Regions from separate parts of the Micromonospora sp. WMMD558 genome, predicted to be linked through region 2. Evidence: riboswitches for the same ligand, from Rfam matches in the RefSeq annotation. Region 2 holds a riboswitch; the other holds the start of a gene.
The links. Region 2 has a riboswitch for cyclic di-AMP ahead of ACN26Y_RS14985 (coiled-coil domain-containing protein). Riboswitches for the same ligand answer to the same signal wherever they lie in the genome.
Positions count from the first base shown of each region.

Region 1: another riboswitch for cyclic di-AMP. It lies ahead of ACN26Y_RS27085 (C39 family peptidase); the one in region 2 lies ahead of ACN26Y_RS14985 (coiled-coil domain-containing protein).

Region 1 is NZ_CP186061.1:5,679,221-5,694,282, forward strand. It holds gene ACN26Y_RS27015 (bifunctional cytidylyltransferase/SDR family oxidoreductase) at 1-1,119, shown strand, start outside; gene ACN26Y_RS27020 (CDP-glycerol glycerophosphotransferase family protein) at 1,109-2,803, shown strand; gene ACN26Y_RS27025 (alpha/beta fold hydrolase) at 2,891-3,637, opposite strand; gene ACN26Y_RS27030 (SDR family oxidoreductase) at 3,783-4,754, shown strand; gene ACN26Y_RS27035 (DNA alkylation repair protein) at 4,796-5,506, opposite strand; gene ACN26Y_RS27040 (hypothetical protein) at 5,597-6,166, shown strand; gene ACN26Y_RS27045 (iron chaperone) at 6,231-6,680, opposite strand; gene ACN26Y_RS27050 (RidA family protein) at 6,910-7,317, shown strand; gene ACN26Y_RS27055 (winged helix-turn-helix transcriptional regulator) at 7,314-7,712, opposite strand; gene ACN26Y_RS27060 (flavin reductase) at 7,776-8,021, opposite strand; gene ACN26Y_RS27065 (hypothetical protein) at 8,018-8,254, opposite strand; gene ACN26Y_RS27070 (hypothetical protein) at 8,251-8,430, opposite strand; gene ACN26Y_RS27075 (helix-turn-helix domain-containing protein) at 8,657-9,466, shown strand; gene ACN26Y_RS27080 (DUF397 domain-containing protein) at 9,454-9,648, shown strand; gene ACN26Y_RS27085 (C39 family peptidase) at 10,159-11,010, opposite strand; cyclic di-AMP (ydaO/yuaA leader) riboswitch at 11,230-11,366, opposite strand; gene ACN26Y_RS27090 (hypothetical protein) at 11,648-12,382, opposite strand; gene ACN26Y_RS27095 (hypothetical protein) at 12,549-12,950, opposite strand; gene ACN26Y_RS27100 (acyltransferase family protein) at 13,042-14,277, opposite strand; gene ACN26Y_RS27105 (alpha-ketoglutarate-dependent dioxygenase AlkB) at 14,444-15,052, shown strand.
Region 2 is NZ_CP186061.1:3,063,999-3,079,060, forward strand. It holds gene ACN26Y_RS14950 (cellulose binding domain-containing protein) at 1-1,332, shown strand, start outside; gene ACN26Y_RS14955 (hypothetical protein) at 1,418-1,825, opposite strand; gene ACN26Y_RS14960 (hypothetical protein) at 1,941-2,090, opposite strand; gene ACN26Y_RS14965 (STAS domain-containing protein) at 2,574-2,936, shown strand; gene surE (5'/3'-nucleotidase SurE) at 3,105-3,929, opposite strand; gene ACN26Y_RS14975 (1-phosphofructokinase family hexose kinase) at 3,926-4,912, opposite strand; gene ACN26Y_RS14980 (SRPBCC family protein) at 5,081-5,536, shown strand; gene ACN26Y_RS14985 (coiled-coil domain-containing protein) at 5,589-6,635, opposite strand; cyclic di-AMP (ydaO/yuaA leader) riboswitch at 6,653-6,784, opposite strand; gene ACN26Y_RS14990 (cation diffusion facilitator family transporter) at 6,937-7,854, opposite strand; gene ACN26Y_RS14995 (HelD family protein) at 7,941-10,058, opposite strand; gene ACN26Y_RS15000 (alpha/beta fold hydrolase) at 10,177-11,115, opposite strand; gene ACN26Y_RS15005 (carbonic anhydrase) at 11,265-11,891, shown strand; gene ACN26Y_RS15010 (hypothetical protein) at 12,022-12,351, opposite strand; gene ACN26Y_RS15015 (DUF3145 domain-containing protein) at 12,663-13,154, shown strand; gene ACN26Y_RS15020 (glycoside hydrolase family 3 protein) at 13,254-14,987, shown strand; gene ACN26Y_RS15025 (lipoprotein) at 14,998-15,062, opposite strand, start outside.

The DNA.
Region 1 (15,062 bases), 2.6 Mb from region 2:
TGGACGTACTCCGCCGTCGACGTGGCCATCCCGTCGGCGGACACGATCATCCAGGTCGACGACGACGAGTGCATCACCGACATCCCCGTCCGCTCCCGGTTGCGCCGGGGCCAGACCCCGCAGGCGTTCCGCTCCGGCACCATCCGGGAGGCGTACCGGCGGGCCGAGGGCGACCCGGACTTCGCCGCGACCGACGACTGCGGCGTGGTGCTGCGCTACCTGCCCGGCACGCCGATCAAGGTGATCGACGGGGCGGACGAGAACATCAAGGTCACCCACCCGGTCGACGTGCACCTGGCGGACAAGCTCTTCCAGCTCGCCGCCGCCAAGGCGCACCGGCTGGCCGACCACCGCGGCTACACCGAGGAGCTGACCGGCCGGACGATCGTGGTGTTCGGCGGCAGCTACGGCATCGGGCAGGAGCTGACCGACCTGGCCCGGCGCTACGGCGCGCGGGTCTTCCCGTTCAGCCGCTCCGCCACCGGCACCCACGTCGAGCGCGCCGAGGACGTCGAGGCGGCCCTGAAGTCCGCCTTCGACGCGACCGGGCGGATCGACCACGTGGTGGTCACCGCCGGGCTGCTGGAGAAGGGCGCGCTCGCCGAGATGGACGCCGACACGATGGACCGCCTGCTCCAGGTCAACTTCGTCGGGCCGGTGACGGTCGCCCGCGCGGCACTGCCGTACCTGCGGCAGACCCGTGGCCAACTGCTGCTGTACACCTCCAGCTCGTACACCCGGGGCCGGGCCCGGTACGCGCTGTACTCCGCCACCAAGGCCGCCCTGGTCAACCTCACCCAGGCGCTCGCCGACGAGTGGGCGGAGGACGGCGTACGGGTCAACTGCGTGAACCCGGAGCGGACCGCGACCCCGATGCGGACCCGGGCGTTCGGCGCGGAACCGGCGCACACGCTGCTCTCGGCGGACGCGGTGGCCCGGGCGTCGCTGGACGTGCTGCTGTCCGGGCTCACCGGTCAGGTGATCGACGTACGCCGCTCCGGCGACGAGGCCGCGGAGCCGGCGGCCGGCGCCGAGTCGACGGTGCTGCCGGCACCGGCCGGGCCGGAGCGCGACGAGCGCCCGGCGGACCAGGTGGGAGCGGGCCGCAATGCGTGGTGACCTCGTCCGGAAGCTGATCGCCCGGGGCCTGGCCACGGGCCTGGCGGTGCTGGCCTTCGTCGTGCTGGCGCTCACCGGCGCGACGGCGTGGGGGCTCGGGCTCGCGGTGGCCGCGCTCGCGGCGGCCGGCTGGGAGCGCCGGGTCCGGCCACAGGCCGACGGCGTCGCGGAGACCGTCCTGCTCGCAGCGGGCATCCTGACCGGGTACGCCCGGCGTCTCGACGACGCTTTCGACCCCGCCCTGGCCGCCACCGCGCTGGTGGTGCTCGGGCTGGCCCTGCTGGTCGGCCCGCTGCGGCAGGCGGGCAACCTCCAGATCCGCGCCGCCAACCTGCCGGTACGCGGGTGGACCCCGCTGGTCGCCGCCGAACTGCCCGTCGCCCTGCTCGTGCTGCTCGCCCTGATCGCCGGGGCCGCCGCGGCGACCCTGCCCGCCTGGGTGGCCCTGGCCGCCGCCCTGCTGGTCGGCGGTGTCGCCGGTGCGGTCGCGCTGGGCCTGGCCCGCCGGCGGTTCCGCCCCGCCGCCGGAGGCGGACCGGTCGCCCGGGCGCTGCGCCGGCACCGCCCCGAGTTCCTGCTCTACTTCTCCGCGCCGCCCGGCTCCGAGTACCAGGTCACCATGTGGCTGCCGTACCTGGAGCGGCTCGGCCGGCCGTTCCTGGTCATGCTGCGCGAGCCGGAGTTCCTGCCGACCGTCTCGGCGGCCACCACCGCACCGGTCGTCTACTGCCCGACGCTCAGTGCGATGGACGAGGCGCTGGCACCGAGCCTGCGGGTCGCCTTCTACGTCAACCACGGCGCGAAGAACAGCCACTGCATCCGCTACACCCAGCTCACCCACGTGCAGCTGCACCACGGCGACAGCGACAAGGCGCCGAGCGCCAACCCGGTCTCCGGCATCTTCGACCGGATCTTCGTCGCCGGCCGGGCGGCGATCGACCGGTACGCCCGCGCGGGCGTCCACATTCCCGCCGAGAAGTTCGTCGTGGTCGGCCGGCCGCAGGTGGAGGGCATCGAGGTACGCCGGGGGCCGGTGACCGCCGCGACGCCGACCGTTCTCTACACGCCGACCTGGACGGGGCACCACGCGGACACCAACTACTGCTCCCTGCCGGCCGGGGAGGCGCTGCTGCGCGGCCTGCTGGAGCGGGGCGCGACGGTGATCCTGCGGGCCCACCCGTACACCGCGCAGAACCCGGCGTCGGCGCGGCAGCTCGCGCGGCTGCACGACCTGCTCGCCGCCGACCGGGCCCGCACCGGGCGGGCGCACGTGTTCGGGGCGGCGGCCAGCCGCGAGCTGACCCTGACCGAGTGCGTGAACCGGTCCGACGCGCTGGTCTCGGACGTCTCCGGGGTCATCTCCGACTACCTCTACTCCGGCAAGCCGTACGCGGTGACGGACATGGTGGACGCGGGTGCCCGGTTCCCGGCGGAGTTCCCCCTCGCGGCGTCCGGGTACGTGCTGCGACGCGACATGTCCAACGTGGACGACGTGCTGGACCGGCTGCTGGGCGACGACCCGCTGGCCGAGACCCGGTGGGCCACCCGGACCCGCTACCTCGGCGACTTCCCCACCGAGTCGTACGCCGATGGCTTCCTGGCCGCCGCCCGTCGGGAACTGGACGGCGACGCGGCCGTGCCGGCCCCCCACGCCGAGGCCGCCAGCCCGGCCGCTACCGCCTGATCTCCGCCGGGGCGCCCACCCCCAAGCCACTGTTGATCATGGGGTTAGCGAGTGCTTCAGAGATCAATCCGCCCGCTAACCCCATGATCAACCGCTCGGAAGGTACTCGTCGACCAGGGCCAGGACTGCCGCCGGGTCCTCCACGTGGGCGTTGTGGCCGAGACCCGGCAACGTGGCCACCGGCACGCCCAACTCCTTGAGCTGCGCGTCGGAGACCATCGGGTCGTGCTCGCCCCGGGCCAGCAGGACCGGCACGTCGGTGGCGGCCAGCAGGGCCGGGAGGTTCGGCTCCCCCACCCCGAACACGGCCGGATCCATGGCCAGCCGCCAACGGCCGCCGACCTGCCGCAGGCCCGCCTCCACCACCGGATGGTCGGGTGCGAGCAGACCGGCCAGGCCGGAGACCCGCAGATAGCGCCGGGCGGCCTCGTCCCGGCTGGCGAACCAGGTCACCGGCCGGGCAGCCAGGTCGGCGGCCTTCGCCAGCTCGGCGGGCGACCACACCGCCTTGATGCCGACCCCGACCACGGCGTCGACCGGCAACCCGGCCGACCGGGCGGCCAGAGCCAGCGCGACCACACCGCCGAGTGAGTGTCCCAGCAGGACGAGCCGGTCCTCGCGGGCCAGCGTCGCGGCGAGCGGGTCGGCCAGCCCGGCGAACGAGTACGCCGGCAGCGGCGGGGACCAGCCGTGACCGGCCAGGTCGGGCGCCAGCCAGCGGCCGGCCCACCGGCGTTCCAGCAGCGGCGCCCAGGGCAGCCACACCTCGCCGGTCCCACCCATGCCGTGCAGCAGCACCAGCACGGGACCGCGGTCACCCGATTCATCGACCATGCGCGCAGTCTGCCACCGTGCCGACCCCCGGGCGAGCATGGCGACAGCGGCGTCGACCCGTGCGGCACATCGGGCTGGTACCTTTGGCGAACCGGATCCGCAACCCTCGCCCGGCCACCGGCGACGGCGCACGATCTCACCTGTCGTGTGGGAGGTTGCCATGTCTGGAATCAACAGCGCCATCACCACGTCGCGAGCCCGCCTGCATCTGGTGACCGCCGTAGCCGCCAGGAAGGACGCGGGCAGCAGCCCGACCGGAATTGTCGGACGGAGTCTGGCGCGACAACTGCTCGACGGGGGCGATCGGGTTCGCGTCCTCGCCGAACGTGGACAGCTCAGCGGCTGGCCCGCCGGTGCCGAGGTTGTCGAGGGGTCGATCACGCGGCCGCTGGAGCGCGCCGAGGTCTTCGCCGGCGTCGACAATGTCTTCCTGGCCGGCGCAGTGCCGGCGACAGTGCAGGACGCGTTGCGGGTCGTCCAGCGTGCGGGTGCGGGCCGCGTCGTCGTGCTGTCCTCGCACGGACCGGAGTACGAGCAGGACTACCCACCGGAGACATGGTTCTGGCTGGCTGTCGAGCGCGCCGTCGAACGCTCGGGCCTGGAGTGGACGCACGTTCGCCCGTCGGCGGTGATGGGGGCGGTGATCGAGGGCACCTATCCTGCCACCGGGTCGGACTGGCCGGACACGGTCAGGGAGGGGCGCGTCGTGCGGGAGGCCTTCCTCAACGACGGCCACTACCCCTTCATCCACGAGGATGACCTCGCCGCCGTCGCGGCCGCGGCCATGCGAACCGACGGCTACGTCGGCACCGTGCTCGAGGCAGTGGGGCTGCCGATCAGCACCCGGTCACGCGTGGCCGGCATCGCCAAGGCGATCGGCTGCGACATCGACGGCATCGAACTGACTGCCGACGACAGCCGCGCGTCCTGGCGGCGTCGCGGCTGGCCCGACAGCGGCATCGATGTGACGCTCTACGCCCTGCGGGAGTACGGCGTGCGGCTCGCCGAACTCACCCGGTGGACCCTCGATCAACGGCCCGCCGTCCACGAGATCATCGGCCGTCCACCGCGCCGCTTCGACGACTGGGCGGTCGAGCACGCCCACCTGTTCGGGTGAACGAACGTCCTGGACCGGCCCGCTGAGCGCGCATCGGTCATCTAGACCGTGCCGGACAGGTACGCCCGCCGTCGCTGTGGTTCGAACTTCTCGATCGCGTACCGCAGCATGACCCGTGGCATGGCCCGGTGATGCCGGGCGAGGAACTCCTCCTCCGCCGTCCGGTCCCGGTTGCCCACCTCGCGCAGCATCCAGCCCACCGCCTTGTGGACGAGGTCGTGCGGGTCGCGCAGGAGCCGTTCGGCGAGCCGGAAGGTCCAGTGGAAGTCACCGACCTTGATGAAGGCGAACGTCGCCATGACGGCGATGCGTCGGTCCCACACCAGGCTCGACCCGGCCAACCGGTCCAGGACGCTCCGGTCCTTGTCAACCAGCCACGGGCCGACGATGTAGGGCGCGGACGAGTCCACCAGGTCCCAGTTGTTGATGCGGCCGGTGTTGGCCAGGACCAGGTGGAAGATCTCGCCCCGTTCCTCCTCGTTCCCCTTGTCGAACTTGCGGACCAGGATGAGGAGCGACGTCAGCCGCTCTTCGTGCACATCACTCGTCAGCAGCGTCGCCGTGTCGGCCAGGGACAGGTCACGCCAGTACCGGCCGGCCACCCTGCGCTGGTCCGGCACGGGTACGCCGATGGCCCGGTCGCCCTCGCCGTACCCGCCCGGAAACATCTGCAGGTACCGGCTCACGCCCTCCGCCCGGCGGGGGTCGGCGAGACCGGCGAGTTCGCGACGGACATCCGCGGTCGTGGCCATGACGGTTCAACCTACCGCGACCGTGGGCGTCCGGCCTGCGCGTGGCTCCGGCGCTTGCTGTTCGATTCGTCGCCTGGGAGCATGCGGCGAATGACCGGGGGGAGCACTGTGCCGACGCTGCGCTCCTGGGACCGCGAGGGCCCGCTGTTCGTCTGGCGTACCCATGACGGCCGCACCTACTACGCGGTGCTGGATGGCGGGCCCACCGCAACGCCCGAACACTCCTCCTTCGCGGGCAGTTCCGAGCCACTCGGCCCGCAGACCGAGTCGATCCGGGCGCAGGTGAGGGCGTCCGTGCTCGACTCCGGCCGGCCACTCGTCGGCGACGTGCAGCCCGGCTCCCGATATCTGGCGGCGGTCGTCGGCCTGGTCTGTCTGGCCGTACTCATCGCCGGACCGGCACCGGTCGTGGGTACACGATGGCACTGGTTCTGGATCGGTACGGGAGTTCCGTTCGGACTGGGCGTGCTGACCTGGCTGATCATCGAGCGCCCGGGATCGCGGCGTGCCGGGGCTTCGCCAGAGCTGGCTACGGACAACCGGTACCGCGGCCTGACCGGGTTCCTCATCGGCATTGCCGCCTCCATCGCCCTCGGCTTCCTCGGTGTTCTTCTCGGATCGGCCTTCGACACCTGGCTGATCCCTGAGCCGCCCGGCTGAATCGAGACCGCTCCGCCGGCAGCCCCGGTCCACCCGGGGTCGCCGCCCGAGCTGCGTGGCATCGTCAGGAGACGGCGGCCTTCACCAGCTCGGCGACCTTCTTCTCCACCTCCGGGCTCCACGCCTTGAGGGCGTACGACGCCGGCCACATGTCCCCGTCGTCGAGGTTGGCCGTGTCCTGGAAGCCCAGCGTCGAGTACCGGTAGTTGAACTTGCCCGCGTCCTGGAAGAAGACGACGATCTTGCCTTCCTCGTTCGCGTAGGCGGGCATCCCGTACCAGGTCTTCGCCGTCAGCTCCGGAGCGGTGGCGGTGATGGTCACGTGTACGCGCTCGGCGAGCTCGCGATCCTCGGGCGCCATCTGCGCGATCCGGTCGAGGACCGCCTGAAGTCCGTCGGCCTTCTTGGCGCCCTTCCTGCCCTCGGCGCGCAGTTCGGCGGCGCGCTCCTTCATCGCGGCACGCTCTTCGGCGCTGAAGCCGTCGGACTCGGTCTTGGCACTCTTCGCGGTCATTCCCTGGCTGCCTTTCGACGCTTGCGGCCCGGCGTGCTGCCCGGCCGTCTGAGGGAAGGCTAGGCCTGCCGAAACCCCGGGTGCTTCTCGATTCCTGATCGAATGGACGCGCGCCGGTACGGTCACCCAAAGGTGCCTGGGTCTCGGAAAAGTGCCTTCTTCCCAGGCCAGCGGCAGTCTCCTACGGTTATTAAGTAACCACTGGAGAGCGTAGGAGGAGGACCTCGTCATGGCTGTGACACTGGTGAACCCGAGCGGGCTGCCGGAGATCGACGTGTACCGGCAGGTGTCGGTGGCGACCGGGTCGAAGATCGTCCACGTCGCCGGGCAGGTTGCCTGGGGCGCGGACGGGAAGACGGTCGGCGAGGGGGATCTCGCCGCGCAGGTCGAGCAGTGCTACCTCAACGTCGCGACGGCGCTCGCCGGGGTCGGGGCGTCGTTCGACGACGTGGTGAAGCTGACCGTCCACGTCGTCGACTGGAAGCCGGAGAGGATGCCCGTACTGCTGGACGGGATCGCCCGGGCGGCGGCGAAGCTGGGGGTGACGCCGGCCGCGCCGGCGTCGCTGTTCGGCATCGTGGCGCTGGACGTGCCCGAGCACCTGGTCGAGGTCGAGGCGACCGCCGTCCTCGACTAGGGCCCGCCCTGGGCAGCTCCGAAGCGGCTGCGGGACGCCTCGATGTGGCCCAGGTAGCGCTGGGTCCAGCCGCACATGCCGTCCACGACCCCGCGCAGGGCCTCGCCGGCCTCGGTGAGGTTGTACTCGACGCGGGGCGGGACGGTGGGGTGCACGGTCCGCTCGACCAGGCCGTTGCGCTCCAGCATGCGCAGGTTCTGGGTGAGCATCTTGTGGCTGATCCCGCCGACCTCGTCGCGCAGCTCGCTGAAGCGCATGGTGCGCTGCCCGAGGAACTCGATGATCAGGAACGCCCACTTGTTCGCGACGTCCGAGAAGATCTCGCGCGCCAGCGAGTCGGCCCGGGCCAGGTCGGCCTCCGGGGGCAGCTCGCTGATCTCCCTCCTGGTTACCACCTGGTCACTCTCCAACAGTTCCCCGGTTACCGCAAGAGACCACGGGCGGGGATGCCGGGAGGGCTACCGGGCGCGGGCCCAGGCGATGAAGCGCTCGGTCAGGTTGGCCGGTGGAGTGCTGTCCAATTCGGCGAGTTGTTCGGCGGCCTCGGTCTGGAGCATCGCCAGGTAGACCAGCAGGGCCGTCCGGTCGTCGCGGTACTCCCCGAGCAGGCGGAGCTTCGCGGGAGAGCACGGCCACGCGATCCCGCACGCCCGGCAGCGCCACGTGGGCCGGGACGGGACGTGTTCGACTCGGCGTCGGGTCACCGGACCCTCACCGGCTCCACCTCCGTCACGGCGTCGACCCGGACCGCCGCGTACCGCTCGCGGGGAGCGACCGACCGGTCCGGGCGGACCTCGCGGCCTTTCAACTGGACCCAGACCGCGCCGTCGACGACCGCGCTGCTGATCACCTCGGTGATGGACAGGGTCAGGGTTCCGGTGCCGAACGTGTAGGCGTCCTCGGGAACCCGGATCGTGCGGCCGACGGCGATCGTCACCAGCGGCCCCCGTTCGCCCGGTACTCCTGCGCCCGGGTCAGGCTCCCGGCGCGGCCCGGCTGAACGGTCGGGATCGGCCGGGTGGGTGCGAACAGGGCGGCCGGCAGGTTCGCGCCCCGGATTCGCCGGGGAAGCGACGGCACGGTGGGCTTGCAGCGCCAGAAGCGGAGACGCACGGCGGAACCTCCTTCACGGATTGGAAGGGGGCCGCCCCGGTCGCTTGCCTAAAGGGGGCGGCCCCAACAGCGCCACCGGCGAGTTCGGGTCCTCTACCGGCTCGCGCCGCATCTCCTTCCACCCTGGACGGTGACCCCCTACGCTCGAAACAGTCATCACCCGACCACGGAACGGAGCGGCCGAATCCGGACCGGCGCGGAGCGATGTGGAGAGTCGTGGAAGGGTATGGAAGCCGTGGGAATTTCGCCGTCTGAGTACCTGCTCCGTGAGCTGAGGCGACGCCGCACGGCCGCCGGGCTGACTCAAGCGCAACTCGGCGAGCTGGTCTTCTGCTCGGACTCTCAGGTCAGCGCGATCGAGACCGGGACCAAACCGCCGACGCTGCCCTACTTGACCGCTGTCGACCAGGCGCTGAACACCGGCGGGCACTTCGCGACGCTCTGGGATGAGCTGGTCAAGGGTGAGGCCGCACCGGTCTGGCTACGCGAGTGGATACAGATCGAGCGGGAAGCGACGGCGCTGCGCTGGTACGAACACGCCTTCGTGCCAGGGCTCCTACAGACCGAGGGATACGCTCGCGCGACGTTCCGGGCAGCGCGCGTACCGGTCTCAGGGCTCGACCAGCGCGTCGCGGCGCGGATGGAGCGGCAAGCGGTCCTCGCCCGCGACCCGAGTCCGCAGCTCTTCGTCGTGATGGATGAGATGGTCGTCCGGCGGGCGTGCGGCGGCCGTGACGTGATGGCCGAGCAACTCGAACACCTGCTTACGTGCGCTGAACAGCCGCATATTCAGTTGCACGTCGTACCGTTGTCCGCTGGCATCTACTCAGGACTTGCTGGGGCGTTCATCCTGGCTGACCTGCCCGACGGCTCGCGCGCCGGGTGCGTGGACCACCAACTAAAATCGCAGACCGAAGGACTGCCAGACCCGGTTACTCGTCTGGGTTTGTCGTGGGACGCGGTTCGGGGCGAAGCTCTCCCGCTCGGGCAGTCACTCGACATCCTCAAGGAAGCGGCAAAGACATGGACAAGCTGACAGGCGCTCACTGGCGGAAGTCCTCCCGCTCGTCCACCAACGGCGGCACCTGTGTCGAGGTCGCCGACAACCTTTCCGGTGTGGTGGGCGTCCGGGATTCCAAGGACCCGGCCGGTCCGGCGCTGACCTTCTCCCCCGCCGCCTGGCGGGCCTTCGTCACGCAGGTCGCCGAGCGCGGCTGACCAACCGCAGACACACACAAGCCGCCCGCTCCCGGTACCGGGGGCGGGCGCTTCGCTTCGCTGTCGCACGCGCCGAGCTGTCCAGCTGCCCATCCATGCGACCGGGTCCGGTCGGCCGGGTCCGGCCCGTCCACGACCGGCCGATCTCGGGGCGATCGCCCTGCCCCAGCTACGCGGGCAGCTCGACAGCCGTCGAAAAAGTGACGGGAGTCCGCCGTGGTGCGTCCGACGTGCGGCCGCACAAGGGTGACGCGGACGCCGACAACGGCCAGCGACATCCGGTGCTGCAAAAGGGACACGCGCCGGCGGGCCGACAGCACAAGATCCGCGCAACTTCGGGGAAGATGCCGTCTCGGGCGTAACCGAGGCAGCATCTTCGGTGAAGTTGCGCGGATCTTGCAGCGGAGGCTGCAGCGGTGAGCCCTTCTCGGGCCGCCGGCAGCCGGCAGCCGGAACGCGCGACGGGCGCCGGACCCCATGGGTCCGGCGCCCGTCGTGCGAGCGGGTCGGTCAGGCGGAGTAGCCGCGGGTCGCGGCCCAGTTCGCCAGAGCGATCGTGGTCATCCAGTACGACCCGGTCGCGGGGTTGGCCGAGTCGGCGATCCGCACCAGGCGGCCCTCGTCGTCGTACCCGGTCACGGCGATGTAGTGGCCGCCCGGGAACGAGTGCCAGCCGCCGTTGGTGTCGGTGGCGGAGCCGGCGATGTTCACGACGACGCCCCGCCCGTCGGTGATGGCGTCGACGACGTCGGCCTGGAGCCGGTCCATCTGCGCCGGGGTGGCGGCACGGCCCGGGATCATGCGGGTCCGGTACGGGTCACCCTTCACCATGGCGTTGAGCACCCGGGTGGTGTCCTCGGCCGAGTCGGTGCCGAACTGGTCGGTGCCCAGCGGACCGGCGAGGTGGTCCTGCGACCGCTCGATGCCGGTGGCGCTGAGGGCGTTCCGGACCGCGGCCGGGCCGCAGTAGTAGAAGTTGATCTGAGCCTGGTAGTCGTACTTCAGAAGCTTGGACTTCGGGGGCTTGGGCTTCTTGGTGAGGTCCGGGTCGGGGGCGGCCTTCGCGGCCGGTGAGCTGGACGGGGCGGCGCTCGACGGGGCGGCGCTGGACGGGGCGGCGCTGGACGGGGGGACGGCCACGGAACGGGCCTCGCCGCGCGAGGCGGCGGTGTTGCCACGCAGCTCGGCCACGGCGGCCGGGGTCTGCGCCGACGCGGGTGCGTCGCCGGGGCCGGCGACCAGGGCACCGGTGCCGGTCGCCAGCACGAGGACGGCGGCGGACGCGGCGGCCACCTGGTACGGACGCTCGGTGGCGAGACGACGGAGCTGACGCTTGAGGTGGTGCTTCACGGTTTCCTCCACGGACTGTCGGGGCTGGCGGCGCACCGGGCCGGCCGCGGGCAGCGGCGGGCCGGCCGTCCGGACCGGGTCCGGCGGCAGGTGGCCACGAGGGGACGAGCCCGGCGGGACCGGGCAGGGCGGTGGGTCAGCGCCCGGCGGCGAGCCGGACGGGCGCGGGCACCGCGATGCCGTGGAGGCGGCGATGGAACCGACGGTTGGGTTCGAACTGCACGAGGATGGGACTCCTTCCGATGCCGCCTACCGGGTTAGCTGACGGATTCGGGCGGGAAGTACGCCCTACCGCGACAATCGCGGATTCACCCCAGGTGCAGATTGGGTCCCCGGTTCGCCATGCGGCGATTGAGCGGGTCGGCGCGGCGTCGCCTCTTGCGATCGGTTACCGCACCGGACGCGCCGACACTACTGGCCGGTCAACCAGCCTGCCAACCCGCTCTGAGCTGCGTAAACCTCGATCATGGCAGCAATTTTGCGGGCAGTTTCGCACTGACGCGACTCAATGGGACGCGAGGTGCTTACGACGCGGCCGGGCGGCAACGGGACAAGCGGCGGACATTACCCCGGCAGCGGCGGAGACAATCGACCGGACTGCGAATGTTGACCGGTTCGACGTCGGTGTGACCGGGCTCACGGAATTAAGTCAGCCGACCCGTGCGGGACGCCAGCGTGCGGCGGCGACCGGCCGTCCGGTCAACGCCGTCCGAGGCTTCGTCCGCAGTGCCGGACGCAGGCTCTCCGCCGCCGCGTACGCCTCGGCGGCGAGCGCACGGGCCGCCTCGGCGGCCACCTCCGCGTCGCGCCAGGCAGCCCGCTCGGCGGCGGCCGCCGCCCGGTAGGCGGCCAGCTTGCCGTCGCGTACGGCCCGCGTCAAGACGATCTCCTGGTCGACCGGGTGCAGCCGGGCGTCCCAGCCGTCCCGGTGCCCGAACACGTCGCCGAGCTGCCGGGCGGACAGGTCACCCCGCCAGTGGGCGGCCACCGCGGCCCGGTGCAACCACCGCTCCCGCGCCGCGTACTCGGCCGGCGTACGCGACGTGCGCGGGGTGGGCAGCGCGGCGGCGGCGGTGAGCCGGCGGGCGGCGTTCTCGGCTTCGTCGTACGCCTGCCAGGCACGGTCGGCCTCCTCCTGCGCCGTGCGCCAGGCGTCCCGCCGGCGACGCGCGGTCTGGGCCGCGCCGGCAGCCGCCACCGCCACCTCCTCGGCGTACCGGCGCAGGTCGACCGTCTCGTCGACGGGCGGCGGCTCGGCCGGCTGGTCCCGCTCGGGCCGCGCGGCGACGACGGTGAGCGCGGTCAGGGCGAGGACGAGCAACGCGGACCAGATGGCGGTCGCCCGGGGCACGTCGATGAGGAACTCGTGGAGGACGGTGTTCATGTCGGCAACCTCACGGGGAACGGATCGCGACGGGACAACACACGCCGGTCCGCCCCGAACTGGGCGCGGACCACCGGCGGCGGCAGGTGCAGAGACACGGCGACGGACGGGGCCGCTCAGGCGGGCGCCACCAGCGTCACGCGGCGGGCCGCGGCCCGGGAGTCGATCAGTTGCGCGGCGGAGCCCGCGAGCCGGAACCGGCGGGGAACCGGCCGGCCAGGGAGCCGCACTCGCCGGTGGTCACCGGCGTCACCCGCTCGACGTCGCCGGGCACGGCTGCGGCAGGCGGCGCGGCGTCCGCCCCCGACCAGGCCGGCGCGGCTTGCGGCGCGGTCCCGGCCGCCGGTGCGTCGAGCGCCACCGGCGCGCTGCCGGTCGTCGCCCCCGGGGCGGGCAACGCGACGCAGTCACCGGCCGCCGACGCCACCCTCACCTCGGCCGTCCCGACCGGGTGGGCGGGAGCGGCGACGCCGACGCTGAGGCCGGCGGTCAGCGCGAGACCGGCGAGCAGCCGGGAGGCCCAGCGCGCGACCCACCACAACGGACAGGTGAGCGCGACCGGAAGCACGATGCCACGCTACCGTCGCGGTCGGCCGACCGCACCCGTCACGAGCGTGTCGCGTCGCCGGGACGCGCCGGACCGGCCAGCGTGGACACGGTCAGCGGCGGTCGCCCGCGTACTCCCTCGGGTGGTCCGCTTCGGCGACCCGCGGTGACGGCACGGCGCCCGGGCCCGCCGGCCCGGCCGCCGCGTACGCCCGGCCGCCGGCGTCCGGCGCGGCCGGGCGTGGCCGGCGGGGTGGGCCGAGCCGCCGCATCATCGGCGTCTCCACGTAGCGGTGCAGCAGCGCCGCGAGCACCAGGTTGACCAGCAGGAAGCCCACCACCGCGGCCGGCCCCCGCCAGCCGGGAACCCCGACGCCGTGATGGCCGGTGAGCCGGAGCACGCTCACCATGACCAGGACGTGCACCAGGTAGAAGGCGAACGAGACCTCCCCGAGCCAGACCATCGGGCGGCTGGCCCACAGGGTCCGCCGGCCCCGGACGTCCGCGTCGGCGGCGGCCGTGATGACCAGGACGTACGCGATCGACAGCAGCGCCGCCCACAGCTCGGCCCGGATCCACGCGCTCGCCACCACCCAGGTCACCACGAAGACCACGCTGGCCACACCCAGGCGTGGGCCGCGCCACCGGCCCCGGCGCAGCAGTTCCGCGGCGGCCACGCCGAGCCAGAACTCCAGCGAGCGCACCACCGGGAAGACCTGCGTGAACCACCAGCGGCTCTCCTCCGGCACGAGGGCCTGGGCCGGCCAGAGCGCGAGGATGAGCAGCGGCACGGCGACGACCACGGCCCACAGGGCGCCCGCCGGCATGCGGTGGATGAGCGGCAGGGCGAACGGCAGGCAGGCGTAGAAGAACAGCTCGCAGGAGAGCGACCAGCTGACCGTGTTGACGCTGTAGAAGATGCCGGGGGTCGGGTCCCACGCCTGTACCAGCAGCAGGTTCTCCAGCGCGGCGCGGGGGTGGACCGGGTCGGTGAACGCGTACGCGACCAGCAGCGCCGCCACGAACATGACGACGTGGTTCGGGTAGATCTTCGCGACGCGGCGGCGCAGGAAGGTGCGCTTCGCCTCACCGGGGCGGGCCGACCACACCAGCACGAATCCACTGAGGATGAAGAAGAACTGGACGCCCGACAGGCCGAGGGAGAAGAACCGGTCGACGGCCCCCTTGTAGGCCGGCTCGGCGACGATGCCCATCGTCGCGGCGTGGAAGGCGAAGACCAGCAGCGCGGCGATCCACCGCAGCCCGGTGAGCGACGGCAGCCGGCCGCCCGGACCCGGTGCGGCGGGGCTCGCCGCGCGTACCGGCCGGTCGGTGGGGGTCACCTGCACAGGCTTCTCCTTCTCGGGTCGTGGGCGGCCCGACGGCCGGCCCGCACCGCTCCGCGACCTTACCCGCCGGTCCGATGACCGGCGTGCCGCACCGAAGGCCAGTCGTACGCCTGTTCGATGATGCGGTAGGCTCGGGGCCGTGCCGGACGTCGCCTACCAGCCGTCGATGCTGGATCTCGCCGAGGCCGGCCCGACGCTCGGGCCGCTCGCCGGCCAGGTCACGCGGCACCGGCTCACCCGGGGTGCCTGGGTCGACCACCTGCCCGGCTGGGTGCGCGGCTCCGACCAGGTGCTCGACCATCTCCTGCACGAGGTGCCCTGGCGCGCCGAACGCCGCACCATGTACGACGCGGAGGTCGACGTCCCGCGCCTGCTCTGCTGGTACGCGGCTGGCCGCCCGCTGCCCCACCCGGTGCTCACCGCCGCCCGGGAGGCGCTGACCCGGCACTACGCGCCCGAGTTGGGCGAGCCGTTCGTCACCGCCGGCATGTGCCTCTACCGGGACGGACGCGACAGCGTCGCCTGGCACGGCGACACCATCGGCCGGGGCGCCCACACCGACACGATGGTCGCCATCGTCTCCTTCGGCTCGCCCCGGGCGCTCCTGCTGCGTCCCCGTGGCGGCGGCGCGGGCCTGCGGTTCCCGCTCGGCCACGGCGACCTCGTCGTGATGGGCGGCTCGTGCCAGCGCACCTGGGAGCACGCCGTCCCGAAGACGGCGCGCCCGGTCGGCCCCCGGGTCAGCGTCCAGTTCCGCCCGACCAACGTCGCCTGACACGAGGTGC
Region 2 (15,062 bases):
GGCGACATCGGCGGCTTCCGGCACACCAACCTCGACGTGGTGCCGTCGACGATGTTCACCCAGCCGGTCTTCACCAGCACCACCAGCCTGGACTACGCGGAGGCCAACCCCTCGGTCATGGTCCGGGCGGGCAACTTCACCGACGCCGACCGCCCGAACGACAGCCATGTCGCCTTCTCCACCGACGGCGGGGCGAACTGGTTCCAGGGCGGCGAGCCGGGCGGCGTCAACAACGGCGGCACGGTCGCCGCGGCGGCCGACGGCAGCCGGTTCGTCTGGGCGCCGGGGGACGCCGGCCAGCAGGTCGTCCACACGGTCGGCTTCGGCGCCTCCTGGACGCCGTCCACGGGCGTGCCGGTGAACGCGACCGTCGAGTCCGACCGGGTGAACCCGAACAGGTTCTACGCCGTCAAGGACGGCCGGCTGTACACGAGCACCAACGGCGGGGCCAGCTTCACCGCGTCGGCGGCGAGCGGACTCCCGACGGGCAACGTCAAGCGCAAGGCCGTACCCGGCCGGGAGGGCGAGCTGTGGCTGGCCGGTGCGGGCGGCCTGTGGCGCTCCACCGACTCGGGCGCCAGCTTCACCAGGCTGGCCGGTGTGTCCACCTCGATCAACGTCGGCTTCGGCCGGGCGGCGCCGGGCCGTACCCACCCGGCCGTCTTCCTGATCGGCACGGTGGACGGGCAGCACGGCGTCTTCCGGTCCGACGACACCGGCGCGAGCTGGGTACGGATCAACGACGACAGGCACCAGTACGGCAACGCGGGCGAGGCGCTCACCGGTGACCCCCGGGTCCACGGCCGCGTGTACCTCGGCACCAACGGCCGCGGCATCCTGGTCGCCGACCGGCTCGGCGGCACCCCGACGCCGACGCCGACCAGCCCCACCCCGACGCCGACGGGCCCGACCCCGACGCCGACGGGCCCGACCCCGACGCCGACGGGCCCGACCCCGACGCCGACCGGCCCCACCCCGACGCCGACCGGCCCCAGCCCGAGCCCGACGCCGACGACGCCTCCGCCGGGCGTGTGCTCCGCCACGTACCGGATCACCGGCTCCTGGTCCGGCGGCTTCCAGGGCGAGGTGGTGGTCCGCAACGCGGGCACGTCGGCGATCGCCGGCTGGACCGTCGGGTGGACCTTCCCGAACGGTCAACGGATCACCCAGCTCTGGGGCGGCACCCACACCCAGTCCGGAGCGACGGTCTCGGTCCGGGACGCCGGCTGGAACGGAAACCTGGGCCCGGGCGCCACCAGCACCGTGGGCTTCCTGGCGAGCTGGACGACGACGAACAACCCCCCGTCGTCACCGACCTGCACCGCCCGCTGACCGCCGTCGATCCGGCGCCTCCCGGCGAGGGGCAGCGCGGGCCCCGGACGACGGCGTCGTCCGGGGCCCGTCCGGTGCGTTCTGCTCAGCCGTCCAGGTTAGCGGGGGAACTGGGCCGGTCCACGTCGACGAACTCGATGTCGTCGACCGACCGGTCCGAGCGGCTGCCCACCGCGCGCGCCGCGGTGCCGGCGGCCCAGCCGATCGCCGCACCGACCAGGGCGGCGCTGATCAGCAGGGTCCACGGCAGCGCCGGCCGCCGGCCGGCGAGGGCGTCGAAGGCCAGGGTGGCCCGACGCCGGGCCTCCTCGGCCGCCGCGCCGACCAGGTCGCTGGCGTCGTCGGCCAGGTCGGTGCCGCCCCGGCGGGCGGAACGGGCGGTGTCACGGACGCTGTCCCCCGCGGAGCTGACCGCCGAGACCAGGTGCTGCCACGCCTGATCCGCGATCCGCTCCGGCCTGCCACGGCGGTCCAGCAGCTTGGTTCCGAACATGTCTACCTCCTCGGGGTGCCGAAGCCGGCGGCCACTTCGGACTCGGCGTCTCTCCGGCGTGTCACGGTCCTCCTGGTCCGGCATTGCCCCGGGACGGGATGCCGCAAACCGGGGGTCAGCGCAGGGTGACCACCGCCGCCGTCACACCGCGCGCGAAGTCGTCGTCGTCGTCATCGTCGTCGTCCCCGCCGCCGCCGAAGCCGCAGGCCAGCATGAGGGCGAGCAGCGCGCCGACCCCGGCCAGCGCGGCAAGTCTCCGGATCATCGATCGTCCTCTCCGTCGCGGTACCGTCCTGCCCGCCGATGCTAGGCACACGAAACAACCCGGCCGAGTCGTCCACGCGCAACTTCCCGGAAGTAGTGGCATCACCGGCCCTCGGAGGGGACAGCGTCCCGGATGTTGTCCGGATCTTGGCGGGCGACACGCGGCCCTCTGACGCCCGGCGGGCGCCGTCGCAGGGTGGCGGACCGCAGGTCACGGGTGGTGGGCGCCGGGTGGCGGGCACGCCCGGGAGGTCGGGTTGCGGCCGGAGTGGCCGAAGCCCGCTACCCTGGTTCGGCGGCCGTCAGCGACGGTTGATTGTTGGGAAACAGAAGGTGAAATGTCCGGATATAGGCGGCTTGGTGCCCCGGACCACAAGAATTGCTCATCCCGAGGGGTGGCGACCGAGGGCGTCGGAGGAATACTCTCGGTCGCGGCCCGCGTACTGATGAGGCGCCCGTCGGACGGGCGAGTGGAGGTGCTCGCGTGAGCCTGTCGATCGTGAAGTCGGTGCAGTCCGGGGGTGTCGTCGAGATCGCGCCGCGCGGCGAGATCGACGTCGACACCGCGTACGAGGTGCGCGAGGCGATCGCCGAGGTGCTGGCCAAGGGGCGTCCCGCCCGCATCGAGCTGAACATGCGGCTGGTGACCTTCATCGACTCGGTCGGTATCAGCGCGATGGTCGCCGGCTTCCAGACCGCCGAGGTGAGCGGCGTCAAGCTCGTGGTCACCGAGCCGAGCCGGTTCGTGCACCGGCAGCTCTGGGTGACCGGCCTGCTCGGGCTCTTCGGCGCCCCCGAGCCCTACTACGCGGGCACCCCGGCCCCGGAGGTCCTCCCCGGCGCCTGAGCGAGTGTCCGTCCGGTGTCCGTCCGGGCCGAGCCCGCCGCGCGGAAGCGAGGGCCGTTCAGGCCGGGCCGAGCCCGCCGCGGAAGCGAGGATCGAGCCCGCCGCGGAAGCGAGGATCGAGCCCGCTGCGGAAGCGAGGGCCGAGCCCGGTGAGGAAACGAGGGCCGGTCAGTCCGGGTCGAGCCCGGTGAGGTCGATGTCGTGCACCTCGGTGACCGCCCGGACCGCCGTCACCGACGCGTACCCCTCGGCGAGCAGCGCCACGTCGGTGCCGGTCTGCGCCGCCTCGCCCGGCTCCTCCAGCGCCGTCCGTACGAAGCCGTGCCCCGCTTCGGCCACCGTCATCTGCACCTGACCGAAACTGGCCAGCCGGCCCCGGCGTACGCCCCGCAGCCGGGCGAGCGGCACGTCCGGGGCGTTCACGTTGAGTACGCTCTCCACCGGCCCGGCCGTCAGCCGGGGCAGCAGGTCCAGGGCCACGTGCGCGGCCGTCGACCAGTGCCGCTCGGCGTCCCGGACCCGGGCGGCCGCCGCCACCGCCGCGCCGCCGCTGACGGCGGTGGCCTCGCCGGCGGAGAGCACGTCCAGGGACACGGCCATCGCCCGGCAGCCGTTGGCGGCGGCGGTGAACGCGGCACCCACCGTGCCGGAGTGCAGCACGGCGCGGCCGGCGTTGGCGCCCCGGTTCACGCCGGAGAGCACGACCGACGGCGGCGGCCCGAACGCCCCGTGCACCGCGATCAGCGCGATGAAGCCGGGCGAGCCACCCACCCCGTACGCCGGCACCCCGTCCAGCCCGGGCAGCGGATGCACATCGACCACCACGTGACCGTCCCGCTCCACGGCGGTCATCGCCGCGCTCGTGCCGCTCGCCTCCTCGCGGGGCGCGGCGACCACGACGTCCAGGCCCCGGTCGACCGCGGCCCGGGCCAGTGCCGCGATGCCGGGTGCGGCGATCCCGTCGTCGTTGGTGATGAGCACCCGCACGGTCATCGCTCGGCCGCCCGGTCCGCCAGCTCGTCCGGGGTCGTACGCTCCTGCTGGCGGCTGCCCGCCGGCACCAGCCGGACCCGCTCCACCAGCCCCCGGATCGAGTCGAGCCGGCCGGTGCCGAGCCCGTGCCGGGTCACGTTCAGCGCCCCCGCCGCGGCCCCGGTGCGGACCGCCGTCCGGATGTCGCCACCCCGGGCCACCACGGCGGCCACCCCGGCGGTCATCGAGTCGCCCGCCCCGCGCGGGTCGGCGGCCTGGAGGCGGGGCATCTCCACCTCGAACACCTCGCCGTCGACCAGGGCGAGTGCCGGCTCGGCGGCGCGGCTCACCACCACGTTCTCCGCGCCGCCCGCGTGCAGGTCGTACATCGCCCGCGCGAGCTGGTCCTCGTCGTCGCCGGCGGCCCGGCCGTCGGCGATCAGCTCCTCGTGGCTCACCTTGAGGAAGAAGACGCCGCTGTCCAGCACGGCGGCCAGGTGCTCGCCGGCCAGGTCGACGACCACCTTGCCGCCGTTGGCCCGCAGGTCGGCCGTGAAGCGCCGGTAGAGCTCGGCTGGGACGAGGTGCGGTTGGTGAGGTCCGCTCAGGACGCTGACCGGCGCGCGCAGCCCCTCGCCGAGGGCCAGGTTGTACAGCTCGTCCAGCTCGTGCCGGCCGAGCGCCTCACCCGGTACGTCCACGACCTCCCGGCGGGCGCCCTCGCGGCGGTCGTGCACGTACCCGCCGTTCCCGCCGGAGTCGCGGACCACCGTCTTGAGGTCGACCCCCTCGCTGACCAGCAGCGGCTCCAGCACCTGGCCGACCTCACCGCCGAGCGCCGTGCAGAGCACCACGTCGACCCCGAGCGAAATGATCATGCGCGCCTGCCAGACACCCTGGCCACCCGGGTGCAGGTGCAGCTCGGGGGCCTCGCTCGGTTGGTCGACCGTGACCGTGAGCCGCGGCGTCGGCGCGAAGACCATCACGTGCTCGTTCACCGGCATCGCCTCCCACCCGGGTCGTCGTCCACCACGGACCGTCGTACCCCATCAGCCGACCGTAGTCGGGCGGGTGGGTGAATTCCGGGTGTCCCCAAGGTGTCGGGTCGGACGTTGCCAGCACCCGTGCGGGTGGGCGACGATCTGGCGAGGCGACGACGGTGGGGAGACGGCGTGCTCAGGCGAGGATCCTTCAGCTACACCGTCCAGGCTCGCTGTTCACCGGCGGTCGCCGCCGAGGTGCTCGCCGACCCGGTCCGGCAGGTGGACCTGCACCCGTTGATCGTGCGGGTCCGGCGGCTCCGGCCGCGTTCCGGCGCCCACGCCAGCTACGCGATCACCGACCGGCTCGCGGTCGGGCCGGTGCGCCTGCCGGTCACCTACCGGGCCGACGTGCTGGTCGCCACCGCCGACGAGGTGGTGACCGTCGCCCGGCAGTGGCCGGCGACGACCGTCCGTAACCGCACCCGGCTGGAGGCCGAGCCGGACGGTGTCCGCATCGACGTGGAGATCACCCTCGCCGCGCCGGCGCCACTGTTCGGGTACGCCTTCGCGCAGGCCCGGTCGGCCCACCTCGGCCTCGCCAGCCGGCTCGGGGCGATGCTGGACGCCGGTCCGCCGGCCGCCTGAACGACGGCGGCCCGGGCCCTCCGTTGTCGGGAGGGCACCGGGCCGAGCGGCGTCAGTACACGGACAGGTGCACGTGGTTGGTGTGGTCGCTGGACGGGTCGCCGCCCGCCCCGCTGTACGACCTCCACCCGCTGCTGGGCAGCCAGATCTGCCGGTACCAGATCACGTAGAGCACGGCGAGTCGGTCGGCGTTCTTGACGAAGAACGCCGACAGGTTGTTGCCGTACGTCCGGTCGCCGCCGGTGGCGTCGCCGCCGAAGCCGTTCTGCTGGGCGGCGAAGTCGCAGGCCCGGCCCTTCGGGTGCTCACCCGACCCGCCGGAGCGGTAGCAGGAGACGTAGCGGGTGAACCCGGCCGCCTTGGCCTGGTTGAGCGCGTGGAGCGTGCGCGGGGTGATGCAGCCGTTCGCGGGCGTCGGGTCGTTGACGCTGCACGACTCCGACGGCCAGGAGCCGTCCGAGTTACGCGGGGCGGGTGCGGCCGTCCGGGACGCGCTCCGGCTGGCGGCGGGTGCCTCGGCCCGGGAGTTCGCGACGGTCAGCGCCTTCTCGGCCTGCTGCTTGCGCTTGGCCATCACCGCCTGCTGCTTGCGCTGCTCGGTGATCTCCACCTCCACCGCGAGCTTGGCCTTGCTGACCTGCTCACGGGTCTCCAGCAGCTCGCGCAGGGCCTGGTCCTCGTTGGCGGCCACCGCGTCGAGCGCGGCGGCCCGGTCCATGAAGCCCTCCGGCGAGGTGCTGTTGAGCAGCGCCGACGCGGTGCCGAGCCGCCCCGTGCGGTAGGCGAGGCCGGCGATCTGGCCGACCCGGGAGGTCCGCTCGGTGAGCTGGGTCTCGGTGGTCTTGAGCTGCTCGGCGAGCTGCTGCTGGCGCTTGACCGAGGTGTCCAGGGCCCGCTTCGCGTCCAGGAAGCCCTTGCTGGCCGCCTCGAGCTGGGCGCGCAGGGCGGGGGTGCCGCCTTCCGGGTCGCCGGGTGCGGCGGCCTGGCGGGCCGGGGGAGCGGCCGCCGCGGGGGCGACCGGCGTGGCGGCGAGACCGAGGGTGAGCGCCGCGCTGAGCAGGGCCGCCACGCGGGCGGCGCGTCGTCGTACGGGTGCCACTTCTGGCATCTGTCCACATGTCCTTCCGTCAGCCGCCGACCGGGTTAGCTGACGGGTTCGGGACGGAAGATCCCTACCGCTCGACGCGGATGCACCCCCGGTACCTGGTTCCCCGGCTCGCCCTGCGGGCGATTAGGCGGCGGCCACCGCCGGCACCGGTGCGTGCCGCCTGGCGGAGGCCGGAACAGAGCCTACCGGGACGGTTGGGGCAGGTGCAGCGGATGTGACTGACGGTGTCCGTGTGGTCACCGCCTAATCCGACATCAATGGACAATAGCCGCTCAGATCACGGATGTGTCCGTTACCACTCAACCGCCCCGCAGCTCCCAGGGGCCGCACCGGGCTCGATCTGCAACGTCGCGTGCTCGATGCGGAACTCGTCCCGCAGGGCCGTCCGCGCGGCGGCGAGGACCGTGCCGACCTCGGCACCGGGTGCCAGGGTGAGGTGCGCGGACGCCACCTCCATCCCGGAGGTGAGGGTCCAGACGTGCAGGTCGTGCACCTCGGTGACGCCCGGGACGGCGACCAGCCGGTCGTGCACGGCGGTGACCTGGAGGTGCTCCGGGGCGGCCTGGACGAGGATGCGCAGCGCCGCCCGCCCGAGCCGCCAGGTGCGCGGCAGGATGAACGCGCCGATGGCGACCGCGACCAGCGGGTCGGCCCACCACCAGTCGGTGGCGGCGATCAGCAGGGCGGCGCCGATGACGCCGAGCGAACCGAGCAGGTCGCCCAGCACCTCGAGGTAGGCGCCCTCCACGTTGATGCTCTCCCGGGCGCCGGACCGCAGCAGGGCGAAGGCGCCCACGTTGGCGAGCAGGCCGAGGACGGCCACCGCGAGCATCGGACCGGTCTGCACCTCCGGCGGGTCGCCGAAGCGCCGGACGGCTTCGACCAGCACGAAGATCGCGACACCGGAGAGCAGCACGGCGTTGGCGAGCGCGGCCAGCACCTCCAGCCGGTAGAGGCCGAAGGTGCGCTGCGGGTCGCCGGTGGTCCGGCGCGTGGCGGTGAGCGCGGCCAGGGCCATGCCGATGCCGAGCACGTCCGTGAACATGTGTCCGGCGTCGCTGAGCAGGGCCAGCGAGCCGGTGCGGAACGCGGCCACGGCCTCCACCACCATCAGGGTGGCGAGCAGGGCGAAGGCCGCCCAGAGGCGTCCGCGGTGCCGTTGCGCCGCGTTTGCGACCGACCCGTGGTGGTGGTCATGACCTGCGCCCACGCGGACACCTTCCGTCACCCGTCCGGACCCGCGTCCAATCTATGCTCACATCGCTATGTATGCAACTGAGATCGGCCACCCGATCCTCAGCCGGTCGGGTCGACCGTCGTGAGCCGCTGCGTGGCCCGGGACAGCGCCACGTACAGGGTCCGTACGCCCGACGCCGCGTCGGCCCGGATCTCGCTCGGAGCGACCAGCACCACCCCGTCGTACTCCATGCCCTTCGCCTCCAGGCTCGTCACCACCTGCAGGCGCGGCGCGCCCAGCCCGCCCAGCCACCCGGCGACCTCGTCGCGGCGCGGCACCGGCGTGATCACCCCGACCGTCCCCGCGACCTCGGCGAGCAGCGCACTGGCCGCCTCCACCACCGACGTCTCCAGCTCGGCCGGCGGCACGACCAGCTCCACCGGGTCGACGCCGGTCGACCGTACGGCGGTGGGCAGCGGCAGGTCGGGGTCGAGCCGCCGGATCTCCGCCGCCGCCACGGCGAAGATCTCGGCCGAGTTGCGGTAGTTGGTGGTGAGCGTGAAGTGCTGCCGGCGGCGGCGGCCGAGGGCCTGGTCGCGGGCCCGCACCAGCTCGTCCGGGTCGCCGGTCCACGCCGTCTGCGCCGGGTCGCCCACCACCGTCCACGACGCGAGTCGCCCGCGCCGACCGATCATGCGCCACTGCATCGGCGAGACGTCCTGCGACTCGTCAACCACGACGTGGGCGTACTCGCGGTAGTCCTCCGGGCGCTGGCGGGCCGCCTCCCGGGCGGCGCGCTGCCGCTCCGTGAACGTGCTCAGCTCGCGTACCCCGCCCGCCAGCTGGAACGGGTCCCGCTTCGGCCGGGCCGGCTTCATCGGCTTGCCGAGCAGGGCGTCCAGCTCGTCCAGCAGCGCGACGTCGGCGATGGTCAGCCCCTGGTGGTCCAACGTCCGGTACGCGTCGGTGAGCAGCCGGATCTCCCGGCCGGAGAGCACCCCGCCCGCGTACCGGCGCAGCCGGTCCGGGCGGGCCAGCCACCCGAGCACGTGGCGCGGATGCAGGCGGGGCCACCACGCCTTGAGGAACTCGCGGAACTCCGGCCGCTCGGCGATCTCGTCCTCGAACGCGCGCTGCTCCGGCAGGCGCGGGACGCCCAGCCGCCGGGCCTGCGCCCAGAGCGCGGCGAAGACGCCGTCGAAGCCGGCCCGGCGGACCTCGTTACGCCGCGCGCCGCGCGGCAACGCCCGGTCCCGGATCGCGTCCAGCTCGCGTCGGTCGATCCGCAGCAGCTCACCCCGGTAGAGCAGGCGCAGCTCGCCGGGACCGCCCGGCACCGCGTCACGTGCGGCCCGCTCCAGCACCCGCCGCATCCGCAGTGAGCCCTTCACCGCCGCCACCTCCGGCGGGTCGGTGCGGGTCGCGCGCATCCCGGGGAAGAGCGCGCCGAGCGAGGCCAGCGTGGCGGTGTCCTCGCCCAGCGAGGGCAGCACCGAGGCGATGTACTCGACGAAGACCGCCGACGGCCCGACCACCAGGATGCCGCCGCCGGCGTACCGGCTGCGGTCGGCGTAGAGCAGGTACGCCGCCCGGTGCAGGGCGACCGCCGTCTTGCCGGTCCCCGGACCGCCGGAGACGATCGTGACCCCCGAACCGGGGGAGCGGATCGCCTCGTCCTGCTCCCGCTGGATGGTGGCGACGATGTCCCGCATGCCGCGCCCGGTCGCCTTGGACAGCGTGGCCAGCAGGGCGCCGTCACCCACCACCGTCATGTCCGGCGGGGCGGCACCCGGGTCGAGCAGGTCGTCCTCGATGCGGGTGACCCGCTCCCCGCTCGACTGGATCATGCGGCGCCGGACGACGTCCAGCGGCTGCGCCGGGGTGGCGCGGTAGAAGGCGGCGGCGGCCGGGGCGCGCCAGTCCACCACCAGGGTGGCGGCGTTCTCGTCGCGGATGCCGAGCCGGCCGACGTGCAGCACCTGCCGGTCGCGCAGGTCGAGCCGGCCGAACACCAGCCCCTCGTGCTCGGCGTCGAACAGGTGCCGACGCTGCGCCGCGTGGAACACCATCGCGTCCCGTTCCACCAGGGCGCCGAAGTTGCCGACCCGGGCCAGCCGGTAGCCCTCCTTCTCCGCGCGGATCGCCGACCGGCGCAGTTCGGCCAGGCGTGCGTACACCCGGTCGAGGTGCCGCTGCTCGACGGCGATCTCCTGTTCCAGCGCGGTCTGGTCGGTCAACGCTCGCTCCTCCTGACGTCGACGGCGAGGGCGGCGCGGTACGCGCGGCCGTACGCCGGCCAACCGCACGAGGGTACGGCCCCGGCGCCACCGGCGGCGCCGGAGGTGCGCGAACGCGCTAGGCGGCCACCGCCGACGGTCCGGCGTCGGCGGCGGCGGAGCGCACGAGCACCCGGCGCAGCACCCCGGCCAGGGCGCCGTTCACCTCGTCGGGGCGCTCCATCATCAGCATGTGCCCCGCACCCGGGCAGACGGTCAGCTCGGTCGCCGGCAGCGCGGCCGCGATCGACTCGGCACACGGCGGCGGGGTCAGCCGGTCCCGGTCCCCGACCAGCGCGGCGGCCGGCAGATGGGCCAGCTCGGCCAGGGTCTCCAGCCGGTGCTGCGCCCCGATCGAGGCCCGGAAGCCGCCGATGGAGCGTAGCGACGCGCGGGCCACCGCGGAGGTGACCAGACGGATGTCGGTCGGGTCGCAGCGGTCACCGAAGAGCATCCAGCGGATGCTGGGCCGCAGCGCGCGCAGCAGCGCCCGGGGCGGACGCCAGGACCCGCACCGGGCCAGGACGCCGGCACCGGTGGTCTCGGCGAGCCGGATCAACCGGGCGATACGGGGTGAGAGGCCGTAGACGGTGTGCGTGTGCCCCTCGGCGGTGGTGGAGACGAAGAGCAGCCCGGCGACGCGGGCGGCGAAGTGCGCGGGGTGGCGGTGCGCGTACTCCATGATCGTCATACCGCCCATCGAGTGGCCGGTCAGCACGACCGGCCCGGCCGGGACCACCGCGTCCAGCACCGCGGCGAGGTCGTCGCCGAGCTGGGCCAGGGTGGCGGTCGGCAGCGGCATGCAGCTGGAACGGCCGTGCCCGCGGGCGTCGTAGGTCACCACGCGCACCGCACCGGCGAAGCGTTCCCGCAGGTCGGCGAGTTGCCGGTGCCAGGCGCGCCCGTCCAGCGTCCAGCCGTGCAGCAGCACCGCCGTCACCTCGGCGTCGGCCGGACCGTCGATCTCCACGTGCAGGCGGACGTCGTCGGGCAGTCGTACCTCCCGTACCTCCGGCATCGCCACCTCCCCCGGGCCGCACCAGTCCGTCACACCGGGGATACCCGGTGGTAACACCGGCTACCCGTCATGACATCACGCCAACCGCGCCCGAAAGAAGATTCGGAACCCGGCCCGCGAACCCCGGCGTACCGGTCAGGCTGACCGGCATGGCAGCAGCGCCGCACCACCCGGGTCGCCGCGCCGGGGGTACGCCCCGCGCCGCGCTGGCCGAGCTGCTCGCCGGCAACCGGCGGTTCGTGAGCGGCCAGCCGATCCACGGCCACGACGTCACCGCCGCGGCCGCGGCCGCCTCCGGTGACCAGCAGCCGTACGCCGTCGTGCTCGGCTGCATCGACTCGCGGGTGCCGCTGGAGGCGATCTTCGACCAGACCTTCGGCTCGATCTGTGTGATCCGGACCGGCGGGCACGTGCTGGACCGGGCCGTGCTCGGCTCGATCGAGTTCGTGGTCGGGCAGCTCGGCGTACCGCTGGTCATGGTGCTCGGCCACGAACGGTGCGGCGCGGTCGCGGCGGCGGTGGAGGCGCTGCGCGCCGGTGAGCGGCCCGGCGGCTCGCTCGCGCACCTGGTCGACCAGATCGCGCCCGCGGTCACCGAGGTCGGTGTGTCCGACCCGCGGGTGGGCCCGCTCGCGATCCGGCGGCACGTGCAGCGGACGGTGGCCGCGCTGCGCGCCGACGACCTGCTCGCCGCGCCGGTCAGCGCCGGGCACGTGGCCGTGGTCGGCGCCCTGTACGACCTCGCGACCGGCGAGGTCACCCCGCTGACGGAGTAAGGAAGGGCCCCTTCTTGACGCGGACGGTAGAGGAGGGGTCCCCTGTTGACCCGTCGGCGGCCGGCGCAGACGCGGAACCGCCCGCCGGGAGGTGTCCCGACGGGCGGTTCGTGGTTGCTGCGGGAGGGGCTCAGCCCTCGAAGACGCCGGCCTCGACGAGGCGCTTCTCGGTGGCGTCCCAGCCGTCGCCCGGGTGGGCGGCGTTGAGCGCGGACAGCTCGGCCCGGATCTTGGCGGCGTGACCGGCCGCGGCCAGCACCCGGATCTCCTCGACGAAGGCCTCGGAGTCGGTGCGCAGGTGCGCGGTCTTGCCGTTGGTCAGGTTCCGCACGTAGGCGTGCTTGCCGCCGTTCAGCGGGATCACGTACTTGAACTCGCCCAGCACGCTGAGGGCGCCACCCTGGCCAGCCTGGCCGGCCCGGACTGACGCGCGCGCGGTCTTAGAGGTGTTGCTCGCCACGGAGGTACTCCTTGCAAGACGTACGGGAGGACGCGGTAGACGTCCGGGGGCTGGGTGCGGGCTTCACCCGGTGGGTGGTCCCGCGGAAGACGTTCGCGGCACAGGCCGCCGATGGAACTGTACACGACCACGATCCCTGGCTGGTCACCGCGTCGTGGTGGTCAACCACGGTCACCCGACCGGCTATTCCACCGGCGAATTTTCCGATTCTCTGGCGCACCATCCGTCACAGCAGTCATCATGTGTTCCAGAAGCCACCCGGCTGGCCGAGGTCGTAGGGGAAGACGCACCTCGCTCTCCGGGAGGTCACCGTGCCAACGCGTGGCGTCGTATACGTCCACTCGACCCCGCTCGCCGTGTGCTCACACGTCGAGTGGGCGATCGCGCGCGTCCTTGCCGCGCCGGTCAGCCTCGAGTGGACCGCTCAGCCCGTCGACCCCGGCGCCCGCCGGGCGGAGTGCGGGTGGACCGGTCGTCCGGGGACGGGCGCCGAGCTGGCTGCTGCCCTCCGGCAGTGGCCGATGATCCGTTTCGAGGTCACCGAGGAGCCGAGTCCCGGCGCCGACGGGGAGCGCTTCATGTACGTGCCGGGCCGGGGCCTGTTCCGCGCCACCGTCGGCGCGGCCGGCGACATCCAGCTCGGCGAGGACCGGCTGCGCAGCATCATGGCGGGCGCACGGGCACCGGAGGCCCTCGCGCACGCCCTCGACAAGGCGCTCGGCACCGCCTGGGACGCCGAGCTCGAACCGTACCGCTACGCCGGTGACGGCGCGCCGGTGACCCTGCTCACCCGCGTGGGCTGAGCCCCCGCGCGGGCCCCGCGAGGCGGCCGCCGCACGAGGGCGGTGGCCGGTCGGCCCGCGTAGGGTTCGGGTTGCCCCGATTAGCGTCGAACTGGTGGGATGACTCGCGTGTCGACAACTCTGCGGCGTGGCGGCGTCGCGCTCGCCGTACTGACCGCACTGCTCGTCTCCGGCTGCGCCGACCCGCGGGAGACCGCCGCCCCGGCACCGGCGGCGAGCGTGCCGTCGGCGGCACCCACCACGCCGGTGCCGGTCCCCGCCGGGGACCCGGCCGCCCACGCCGCCGCCCTCGTCACCCGCCTCGCCGACGAGGACCTCGTCGGCCAGGTGCTGATGCCGTACGCCTACGGCGACGCCGCGGACCGCGTCTCGCCCGCGTCGGCCGCCGGCAACCGCTCCCTCGCCGGCGTCGACACCCCCGCCCAGATGATCGGGAAGTACCGCCTCGGCGGGCTGATCCTGGTCGGCTTCAGCGCCGACGACCCCACCAAGGGCAACCAGGAGACCACCAACGTCGACAACCCGAAGCAGGTCCGCGCGCTGACCAGCGGGCTGCGCGAGGCCGCGGCCGACCTGCCGGCCGGAGCGGCACCGTTCCTCATCGGCACCGACCAGGAGCACGGGGTGGTCACCCGGATCACCGACGGCGTCACGCTGCTGCCCAGCGCGCTCGCCGCCGGTGCGGCCGGGAAGCCGGAGCTGACCGAGGCCGCCTGGCGGGCCGCCGGCACCGAACTCGCGGCGATGGGCGTCAACGTCGACTTCGCCCCGGTCGCCGACGTGCTCGTCACCCGCAGCACGGTCATCGGCTCCCGCTCGTACGGCGCGGACCCGAAGGCGGCGGGGGCACAGGTCGGCGGCGCCGTCCGGGGCCTCCAGGCCGCGGGGGTCGCGGCCACCCTCAAGCACTTCCCGGGCCACGGCCACAGCGCCACCGACTCCCACACCGACCTGCCGGTGCTCGACCAGCCACGCGCGGCGCTGGAGGCCGGCGCCTGGGTGCCGTTCCGGGCCGGTGTCGACGCGGGCGCCCTCGCGGTGATGTCCGGCCACCTGGACGTGCGGGCCGTCGACCCGGGCACCCCGGCGACCTTCTCGCACAAGCTCCTCACCGGCGTGCTCCGGGACCAGCTCGGCTTCAAGGGCGTGGTGATCACCGACGGGATGAACATGGCGCCGGCGAAGCGCTGGTCGCCCGGGGAGGCCGCGGTGCGCGCCCTGAAGGCGGGCAACGACCTCATCCTCATGCCGCCGCACGTCGGGCAGGCGTACGACGGGCTGCTCGCCGCCCTGCGGGACGGCTCGCTGCCCCGCGCCCGCCTGGTGGAGGCGGCGACCCGGGTGCTCACCATGAAGTTCGCCCTCGCCGGCCGGGCCACCCCCGACCTGTCCACGCTCGCCGCGCCGGCGCACCGCGACGCGGCCGGAGAGCTGGCCGCCGCCGCGGTGACCGTGCTGCGCGGGCCGTGCGGCGCGCCGGTGCGCGGGCCGGTGACGGTGACCACCTCCGGCGGCCGGGCGCACACGCGGGCCGCGTTGACCGAGGCGCTGACGTCGGCCGGGGTGCGCGTGGTCCCGAAGGGCGGCACCGTCGTCCACCTCGTCGGGTACGGCGACGGCGCCGACGACCTGCGTGCCGACGCCGCGGTGACGGTCGCCATGGACACCCCGTACGTGCTGGCCAAGGCCACCTCACCGACGCTGCTGGCCACGTACTCGTCGAGTCGGGCGTCGATGACCGCCCTCGCCCGGGTGCTGGCCGGAAAGGCGCCGCCGGCCGGTCGTTCCCCGGTGCCGGTGCCCGGCCTGCCCGCCACCACCTGCGCCGGTTGACCGCCGACGCTCACGCGCCGACGCGTAGCCCCTGGACCGCCAACCGGTACGCCGGCAGCACGTCGGTCCGCTCCG